4 regions of the Rhodobium gokarnense genome follow, and region 4 is predicted to be linked to each of the others. Evidence: predicted binding sites of a transcription regulator. Region 4 holds the regulator's gene; each other region holds the start of a gene.
What was found. Region 4 encodes PhoB, which activates phosphate uptake and scavenging genes when phosphate is short. Its sites were predicted from a motif close to TGTCATNNANCTGTCAT; they were not measured.

Region 1: the regulator PhoB is predicted to act here: its motif matches at 1,167-1,183, upstream of M2319_RS12335 (esterase-like activity of phytase family protein).
Region 2: the regulator PhoB is predicted to act here: its motif matches at 1,314-1,330, upstream of M2319_RS02325 (DUF465 domain-containing protein).
Region 3: the regulator PhoB is predicted to act here: its motif matches at 1,194-1,210, upstream of phnC (phosphonate ABC transporter ATP-binding protein).

The regions. Positions count from the first base shown of each region.
Region 1 covers NZ_JAOQNS010000006.1:165,594-167,791, forward strand. Annotated here, with positions in the region: gene groL (chaperonin GroEL) at 1-1,072, shown strand, start outside; gene M2319_RS12335 (esterase-like activity of phytase family protein) at 1,287-2,198, shown strand, end outside.
Region 2 covers NZ_JAOQNS010000001.1:497,101-499,298, reverse strand. Annotated here, with positions in the region: gene M2319_RS02335 (acyl-CoA synthetase) at 1-157, shown strand, start outside; gene M2319_RS02330 (hypothetical protein) at 342-776, shown strand; gene M2319_RS02325 (DUF465 domain-containing protein) at 1,116-1,283, opposite strand; gene M2319_RS02320 (YdcH family protein) at 1,473-1,730, shown strand; gene M2319_RS02315 (GGDEF domain-containing protein) at 1,710-2,198, opposite strand, start outside.
Region 3 covers NZ_JAOQNS010000008.1:10,238-12,435, forward strand. Annotated here, with positions in the region: gene phnL (phosphonate C-P lyase system protein PhnL) at 1-513, shown strand, start outside; gene M2319_RS14390 (LbetaH domain-containing protein) at 510-1,142, shown strand; gene phnC (phosphonate ABC transporter ATP-binding protein) at 1,280-2,125, shown strand; gene phnD (phosphonate ABC transporter substrate-binding protein) at 2,169-2,198, shown strand, end outside.
Region 4 covers NZ_JAOQNS010000002.1:198,298-200,495, reverse strand. Annotated here, with positions in the region: gene M2319_RS03685 (GcrA family cell cycle regulator) at 414-929, shown strand; gene phoB (phosphate regulon transcriptional regulator PhoB) at 1,029-1,727, opposite strand; gene phoU (phosphate signaling complex protein PhoU) at 1,753-2,198, opposite strand, start outside.

The DNA.
Region 1 (2,198 bases), on a different contig from region 4:
CGTCGAGGGCATGCAGTTCGATCGCGGCTACCTGTCGCCGTACTTCGTGACCAACGCCGAGAAGATGGTCACCGAGCTTGAGGATCCGTACATCCTCCTGCACGAGAAGAAGCTCTCCAACCTGCAGGCCATGCTGCCGGTTCTGGAAGCCGTCGTTCAGTCCAACCGTCCGCTGATGATCATCGCCGAGGACGTCGAGGGCGAGGCGCTCGCCACGCTCGTCGTCAACAAGCTGCGCGGTGGTCTCAAGGTCGCGGCCGTCAAGGCTCCGGGCTTCGGCGACCGCCGCAAGGCCATGCTGGAGGACATCGCGATCCTGACCGGCGGCCAGGTGATCTCCGAGGATCTCGGCATCAAGCTTGAGAACGTCACCCTCGACATGCTCGGCACCGCCAAGCGCGTCACCATCACCAAGGAAGAGACCACGATCGTCGACGGTGCCGGCGAGAAGGCCGACATCGAGGCCCGCGTCGGCCAGATCAAGGGCCAGATCGAGGAAACCACGTCCGACTACGACCGCGAGAAGCTCCAGGAGCGCCTGGCCAAGCTCGCCGGCGGTGTGGCCGTCATCCGCGTCGGTGGCGCCACCGAGGTCGAGGTGAAGGAGAAGAAGGACCGCGTCGACGACGCCCTCAACGCGACCCGTGCGGCCGTCGAGGAAGGCATCGTCCCGGGTGGCGGCGTCGCTCTCTTGCACGCCCGCCGCGCCGTGGAGAAGGTCTCCAGCGACAATGCCGACGTTGCCGCCGGCATCAAGATCGTGCTGCGCGCCCTTGAGGCCCCGATCCGCCAGATCGCCGAGAACGCCGGCGTGGAAGGCTCGATCGTCGTCGGCAAGGTGACCGAGTCCAAGGACGAGAACTTCGGCTTCGACGCCCAGTCCGAGTCCTATGTCGACATGATCAAGGCCGGCATCATCGACCCGACCAAGGTCGTGCGCACTGCCCTGCAGGACGCGGCCTCCGTCGCCGCCCTCCTGATCACCACCGAGGCGATGGTCGCCGAGATTCCCAAGAAGGACTCCGGCGCACCGGCGATGCCGGGTGGCGGCATGGGCGACATGGGCTTCTAAGCCACGCGTCCTAACGCAATCGAATACGGGAAAGGGCGGTCTTCGGGCCGCCCTTTTTCGTTGTGGCAATGCTGGCGTTTCCGCGTCGCCGGACCGTCACAAAACTTTCAAGCAAGCGTCACCCGGCTTGCATGAACGCCTCCTAGCCTCCCGCCGAGCCTCAACGAATCCTCACGTCCGGATCATCGGAAATTTCCAGGGAGAGCCAGAGATCATGCGCGTCCTTCGCAGCCATCTCTTGACCGGCCTCGGCGCGATGTGCGTCGCCGGCACCGTAACCGCCGCCAATGCCCCCGCCAATGCCGCCGACGGCGCCGCCTATTTCGAGCGCCTCGCGTCGATGCCGGTCTACGAGACCCTCGATGCGGGCGTCGACAGGACGACCGAGACGGTCGCCGAGATCGCCGCCGCCTCCATGGATGGCCGGACCCTGATCTTCACCGACAGCCCGGGCGAGGCGCTGGTCTTCGTCGACGCCACCCAGCCGGCGGCGCCGAAGCCGCTCGGGCGCACCGCCCTCGGCGGCGAGCCGACCTCCGTTGCCGTCGTCGGCGGCTTTGCCCTTGCCGGCGTCAACACCTCGGAAAGCTTCGTCAAGCCGGGCGGCCATCTCGCCGTCATCGGCGTCGACAGCCGCGAGACGGTCGCCAAATGCGACGTCAAGGGCCAGCCGGACTCCGTTGCCGCCAGCCCCGACGGCAAGTTCGTCGCGATCGCCATCGAGAACGAGCGCGACGAGGACCTCAATGACGGCGTCATCCCGCAGATGCCGGCCGGCCACCTTGCGATCTTCGACCTCGACGCCGACGGCCGCCCCACCAACTGCGACGCCGTGCGCATCGTCGACATGACCGGCCTTGCCGAGATCGCGCCGGAGGATCCGGAGCCGGAATTCGTCTCCGTCAACGCCGACAATATCGCCGTCGTCACCCTGCAGGAGAACAACCACATCGCCCTCGTCGACCTCGCCACCGGCGAGGTGACGGCCCACTTCTCCGCAGGCACGTCGAGCGCGGAGCACATCCCGACCGCGAAGGCCCGCGCCGTCGACGGCACTGGCTCGATCAAGGACGTCGCCCGCGAGCCGGATGCCGTCGCCTGGATCGACAACGAGCGTTTCGTCACG
Region 2 (2,198 bases), on a different contig from region 4:
GGGGGCCGAGGTCACGCCCGACGAGGTCATCGCCTATTGCCGGGAGAACCTTGCCCACTTCAAGGTGCCGCGCCACGTCCATTTCACGGACCTGCCGAAGACCTCGACCGGCAAGATCCAGAAATACGTGCTGCGCGAGCAGGCCAAGGATCTCTGACGCACGCCCGTGCAGGCGGACACCTCCCGGGCAGCGCTTTTTTGGTGTCTTGAACAGTGCCCGGTCCCTCGCCCATCATGGGACCGTTATTGACGAGACCGATTATGGCGTCCCGCCGCCGTGACCGCGCCGACGATATCGTTTGCGCGGCCGGGGCGGGCAACCGACAGGAGATTTGAGCAAGATGTCGATCATCCCCCCGTCGGGCGGCGGCTACGGCCCGGGCACCGGACGCCCGAAAGCCCACAAGGAATTCAACCTGCCCGGCTGGCTGCTGATCGTGGAGTTCGTCGTCATCGGCGCGCTCGCCGCCTGGGCCGCCAAGCGCTTCGCCGGCCTGCCCTGGCTGCCGTCGGCCATCGCCGGCATGGTCGTCTTCGTCGGCCTGATGAGCCTTCTTTACAAGACCCGCTGGTTCTTCTGGGTGTACCTGGCGATCGTCACGCTGGTGCCGGCGCTGATCTTCGGCGATTTCATGAAGTTCCATGTCCCCGAGGAATGGGCCTGGGCGTCAGGCATCGCCCTTGCGCTCGTCAGCGGCTGGGCGCACTGGGCAGCGCGCTCGGAAATCTATGACGAGGACGAGACCGCGCCGCCGCAAGAGCCGCCCAATGGCTGACGACCGATAGGGTCGGCGCTTGCCAACGGGTAACAGGCGCCATGTCGTGCCTCGCACCGCCGTCGAGCAGTCGTGCGCAATGGTCCTGGGCGCGACGTCGCCGGGCACAAAACACCGGCCGCGGAGCAGACCGCCCGCGCCCCAGTCGTCGATTTCAGAAAAATAAAACAGGTATCCGCCAGAACCGCACGGATAGCGGCGGCGGGATCGGAATGATCGCAAAAGGCCGACCGGCGAATTATGCCAATGGCGCCGCGAGCAGAACCTCAGGTCTTGGCGTTCGGGTCCCGCTCGCGGATTTCTAGGACGTGGTTGACGTTACCGTCGCAGAAGCTGATCTCAAGATGTTCGGATGCGCGAAATCTCGTCCTTCAGAAGCAGTTTCTTGCGCTTTAACTCGGCTACGTGGAGATCGTCATACCCCGGATGGGCCAGTTCCTCTTCGATTTCCCGTTCCAGCGCGTGATGCTGTTCTTCGAGGTTAACGAGAGCGGCATTCTGAGACATGTCGAAAAGCCTCCTTCTATCCCAAGTTTGACAACACAAGTGTGACATATGGGAACCGGTCTGTCGAAAAAAAAGTCCCCCTCGCAGCCCCGAATCACCCCTTTTTGCGGGGTTGACCGCGTATACCCTGAAGACGTGCTTCCGGTGCCCGGTAACACCGTGCTATCGTGGTGAAATTCCTGTTTAAAAATGATCGCCGGAGGGGCTCCGCCTCCGCATCTGAACGGTGAGGTTGCGCCGTTGGACGTCGAAGAAAAAGCTGCAGCGGAAGCAGAGCTGGCGCGGCTGCGCGAAGAGCACCGGGATCTGGATACCGCCATCGAGGCGATGGTCGCCAATGCCCGGGCCGATCACTTGCAGGTTCAGCGGCTGAAGAAGCGCAAGCTGGTGTTGAAGGACCGGATCAGCCAGCTCGAGGACGACACCCTACCGGACATTATCGCCTGAGCCGAAAACCGCCCTGGCATAGGCCTCGCGGCGGCGTCTCTTGTCGCGGTACATCGCCGCGTCGGCCTCGTCGAGAACGGTCTCGCAGGCGCCCTCCGTCTCCAGCGGCGCAACGCCGGACGACAGGTGCAGCGGGATCGGCGTTCCGAAATCGCAAAGCGGGTTTTCCTCCACGAAGGTGACGAGGGCCCTGACCCGCTTCACCGCCTCCGCCGGCACCGTGTTCCACAGGAGCATGGCGAACTCGTCGCCGCTCAGCCGGCCGACGAGATCGGATTCGCGCACGTTTTCCAGGAGCAGCCGCGCCACATGGCGCAACGCCGCGTCGCCGACCCGGTGGCCGAACCGGTCGTTGATGGTCTTGAACCGGTCGACGTCGAAAAAGACGAGCGTCGCGGACACGCCGTAACGGCCGCTGAAGGCCTTGGCGCGTTCCAGTTCCCGCATGAAGCCACGCCGGTTGAAGAC
Region 3 (2,198 bases), on a different contig from region 4:
GAGGGCCAGATCCTGATCACCGACGGCGACCGCATCGTCAATGTGGCGACCGCGAGCCCCCGCGAGATCCTCGCCCTCAGGAAGGAAACCATCGGCTATGTCAGCCAGTTCCTGCGCGCCATCCCACGGGTCTCGGCCCGCGACATCGTCGCCGAGCCGTTGATCGAGCGCGGCGTGGACCGCGACGACGCCATCTCCCGGGCCGAAAAAATGCTCGCCCGGCTCAACGTGCCCCAAAAACTCTGGGGCCTACCGCCGGCGACCTTTTCCGGCGGCGAGCAGCAGCGGGTGAACATCGCCCGCGGCTTTATCGCCGATTTCCCTATCCTGTTGCTCGACGAGCCGACCGCCTCGCTCGACGCCGCCAACCGCACGGTCGTCGTCGACCTGGTGAAGGAAAAGAAGGCCTCGGGGGCCGCCCTCCTCGGCATCTTCCACGATGCCGATGTGCGGGAGCGGATCGCCGACCGGGTGATCGACATGGAAACCTTTGCCGCGGAGAAAGCAGCATGAACGAGCACGTCGCCCCGACCCGCCTGTCCGTCGCCCCGCTGATCGCCCCCGACGCCGAACTCACCGACGCCACGATCGGCCGCTATACGGAGATCGGCGCGCGCACCAAGATCACCCATTCCAGCTTCGGCGACTACAGCTACATCATGGCCGACGGCGACGTCCTTTACGCCGATGTCGGCAAGTTCTGCTCCATCGCCTCCTTCGTGCGCCTCAACGCGCCGAACCACCCGACCTGGCGCGCCGCCCAGCACCACTTCACCTACCGGTCCAACGAATACTGGCCGGACAAGGACGTCGACGCCGAGATCTACGACTGGCGCCGCAGCCGCGCCGTCACCGTCGGCAACGACGTGTGGATCGGCCATGGCGCGACGGTGCTCTCAAAGGTGACCATAGGCGACGGCGCGGTGATCGGCTCCGGCGCCGTCGTCACCAGGGACGTTCCGCCTTACGCCATCGTCGGCGGTGTGCCCGCAAAGCCGATCGGCGAACGGTTTTCCAAGCCGGTCGCCGACCGCCTCATGGCCCTTGCCTGGTGGGACTGGGACCACGACCGGCTCGCCGACGCACTGGATGATTTCCGGCATCTTTCCATCGACGCCTTCCTGGAAAAATATGACAGCTAATTAACCAAAGAACAGTTTGATTTAATTTGTAAATTTTTTCCGGTGGCAGCCTGTCGCCGAAACGTCACAAAAACTCAATTGGCGTGTCATCGAGTTTCGCTAGGCAATCCCCGAACAAGATTTGTGAGGGGCCCTTCGTGACTGCCATTTCGGTCGAAAACCTGTCCAAGACCTTTCGCCGCAAACCGGCCCTCAAGAACGTTTCCCTCGACATCTCCTCCGGCGAAATGGTGGCGCTGATCGGCGCCTCCGGCTCCGGCAAGTCGACCCTGATCCGCCACATTGCCGGCCTGGAACGCGGCGACGGCGACAGCGGCGCCATCACCGTCGGCGAGCACCTGGTGCAGGACAACGGCCGGCTGACCCGCAACGCCAAGGCGATCCGCCGCGAGATCGGCGTCATCTTCCAGCAGTTCAACCTCGTCAACCGGCTCTCGGTGATGAGCAACGTGCTGGTCGGGCTGCTCGGCAACATGCCGGCCTGGCGCGGCACGCTCGGCCTCTTCACCCGGTCGGAAAAGCTCACCGCCATGCGTGCCCTCCACCGGGTCGGCATCCCCGAGACCGCCCTGCAACGCGCCTCGACCCTTTCCGGCGGCCAGCAGCAGCGCGCGGCGATTGCCCGCGGCCTCGTCCAGGGCGCCAGCGTCATGCTCGCCGACGAGCCGATCGCCTCCCTCGATCCGGCCTCGGCCAAGCGCGTCATGGAGACCCTTTCCTCCATCAACCGGGCCGACGGCATGACCGTCATCGTCTCCCTGCACCAGGTCGAATATGCGCGCCATTTCTGCCAGCGCACGGTGGCCCTCAGGGACGGCGAGGTCGCCTTCGACGGCGCCTCCACGGCGCTCACAAACGACTTTCTGCGCGAGATCTATGGCGAGGCCAGCGAGGAACTCGTGCTCCCCGACGCTCCGGTTACGACCACGGACGATGCCGATGAGGAATCGGTGTCCCTGGTCCCGGCATTTGCCGGTGCGTAACCGTCACGAAACGACGGACATCAACCCCAACAGGAGGCTTCTCATGAACGCTGTCGTCAAGGGAATTGCGGCG
Region 4 (2,198 bases):
CCGGTTGTCCGGTCGGCGCCCTTCGCGTTTCGGTAGGCGCGCGTATTGTCGCGGGCCGACCGGCTCCTAAAACAAACAGTGCCGCCCAAATCGGCGGCACGGATTCAGAGTCTCTTAGAGCCGAATTCCGGTGTTTTGTCAATTGTCCGGCGTGTATACGCAATCAGCCGGAGTTGCTGAGCCGGGTTCGAATGATGGGGAAAACTCCTCGAAGGTCGACGGCCATGGCGGCCGCAGACTTGCCAGAAATACACGCGATATAGTAGCTTTCGGTGAAATCGATACGATATCTCGTGCGGCGGACTTAAGTCTTTGGTTGTAGGGCGTTTCCCTTTCGCAGGCCTTGGGCCAGCGTGAGGCCGGGGAAGGAGTCCAACCGATCCGCCGCCGAAAATGAGAACAGGAGAAGGCGGATGTCCTGGACTGACGAACGGGTAGAACTGCTGAAGAAATTGTGGGCCGAGGGGCTGAGCGCCAGCCAGATCGCGTCCGAACTCGGCGGCATCACCCGCAATGCGGTGATCGGCAAGGTGCACCGGCTGGGGCTGTCCGGCCGCGGCAAGACCACCGCGCAGCAGCCGAAGGCGCGCAAGCCCCGCGCCACCAACACGGCACCGGCCCGGCCGCGCCCGACGCGCAGCGTCGGCAACACGGCGCTGAAGGCCGACTACGAGCCGGCGCCGAGCCCGGTGGTGGTCGCCCGGCCCGCGCCCGTGCACGAGCTTGAGATCCCGCCGGAGGAGCGTGCGACGATCCTCAGCCTCAACGAGCACCGCTGCAAGTGGCCGATCGGCGATCCGACCCGCGAGGATTTCTATTTCTGCGGCCGGCACAAGGAAGCCGGAAAGCCCTATTGCGACCATCACGCCGACATCGCCTACCAGCCGGTCGGCGACCGTCGCCGCGACAGGCGCTCCAACAAGGACTAGGCGCTCTCCGTCTTGCCGGCTTGAAAGCCGCAAAAAAACGCCGCCGGAGATTTCGGCGGCGTTTTTTGTGGTCGGGCTTTTGCCGGCGCTTTTGGTTTTTCAGCGGGCGGGCGCGAACTGGTCGTTGAAGGCGTAGCCGGCGCCGCGCACGGTGCGGATCGGATCGCGCACCTTGCCGCGATTGATCGCCTTGCGCAGGCGCCCGACATGGACGTCGACGGTGCGCTCGTCGACATAGACGTCGTGGCCCCAGACGCCGTCGAGGAGCTGCTCGCGGCTGAACACGCGCCCCGGCGACTGCATGAGGAATTCCAAGAGGCGGAACTCGGTCGGCCCGAGATGGATCTCGCGGCCGGAGCGGCGCACCCGGTGGGTTTCCCGGTCGAGCTCCAAATCGCCGGCCTGGAGCACCGTCGACATGATCTCCGGCTTCGTGCGGCGCAGGATCGCCCGCACCCGGGCCATCAGCTCCGGGATGGAGAACGGCTTGACGACGTAGTCGTCGGCACCGGTGGCAAGCCCGCGGATGCGCTCGGCCTCCTCGCCGCGCGCCGTCAGCATGATGATCGGCAGTTGCCGCGTGTTGTCCCGGTTGCGCAGGCGGCGGCACAGTTCGATGCCGGAAATGCCGGGCAGCATCCAGTCGAGCAGCAGCAGGTCGGGCTGGGCCTCGCGCAGGCGGATTTCCGCCTCGTCGCCGCGGGCGCAGGTCTCGACCGCATAGCCTTCCGATTCCAGATTGTACCGCAGCAGAAGGTTGAGCGCTTCCTCGTCTTCGACGATCAGAACCTTGGGCATGGCATGTCAGACGCGTTGCATTCGCTCAATCGTTGGCGGCCGGATCGAAGTCCAGCGAGGTCGTGCTGGTCAGGTCGTCCTTGACCCGCTCGTCGGAAAGCTGCTGGCCGGTGACGAGGTAGTGGATCGTCTCGGCGATGTTGGTGGCGTGGTCGCCGATGCGCTCGATGTTCTTGGCGCAGAACAGGAGGTGGGTGCACTGGGAGATGTTGCGCGGGTCCTCCATCATGTAGGTGAGGAGTTCGCGGAACAGCGAGGTGTAAAGCGCGTCGACCTCCTGGTCGCGGTCGCGGATCTGGGCCGAGGCGGCGATGTCGCGGGCGGCATAGGCGTCGAGCACGGCCTTGAGCTGGGTCATGGCGAGCTCGGCGATGTGCTCCACGCCGTGGGTCAGCGACTTGGAATTGAACTGGCCGTCGATGGCCAGCGCCCGCTTGGCGATGTTCTTGGCGAGGTCGCCGACGCGCTCCA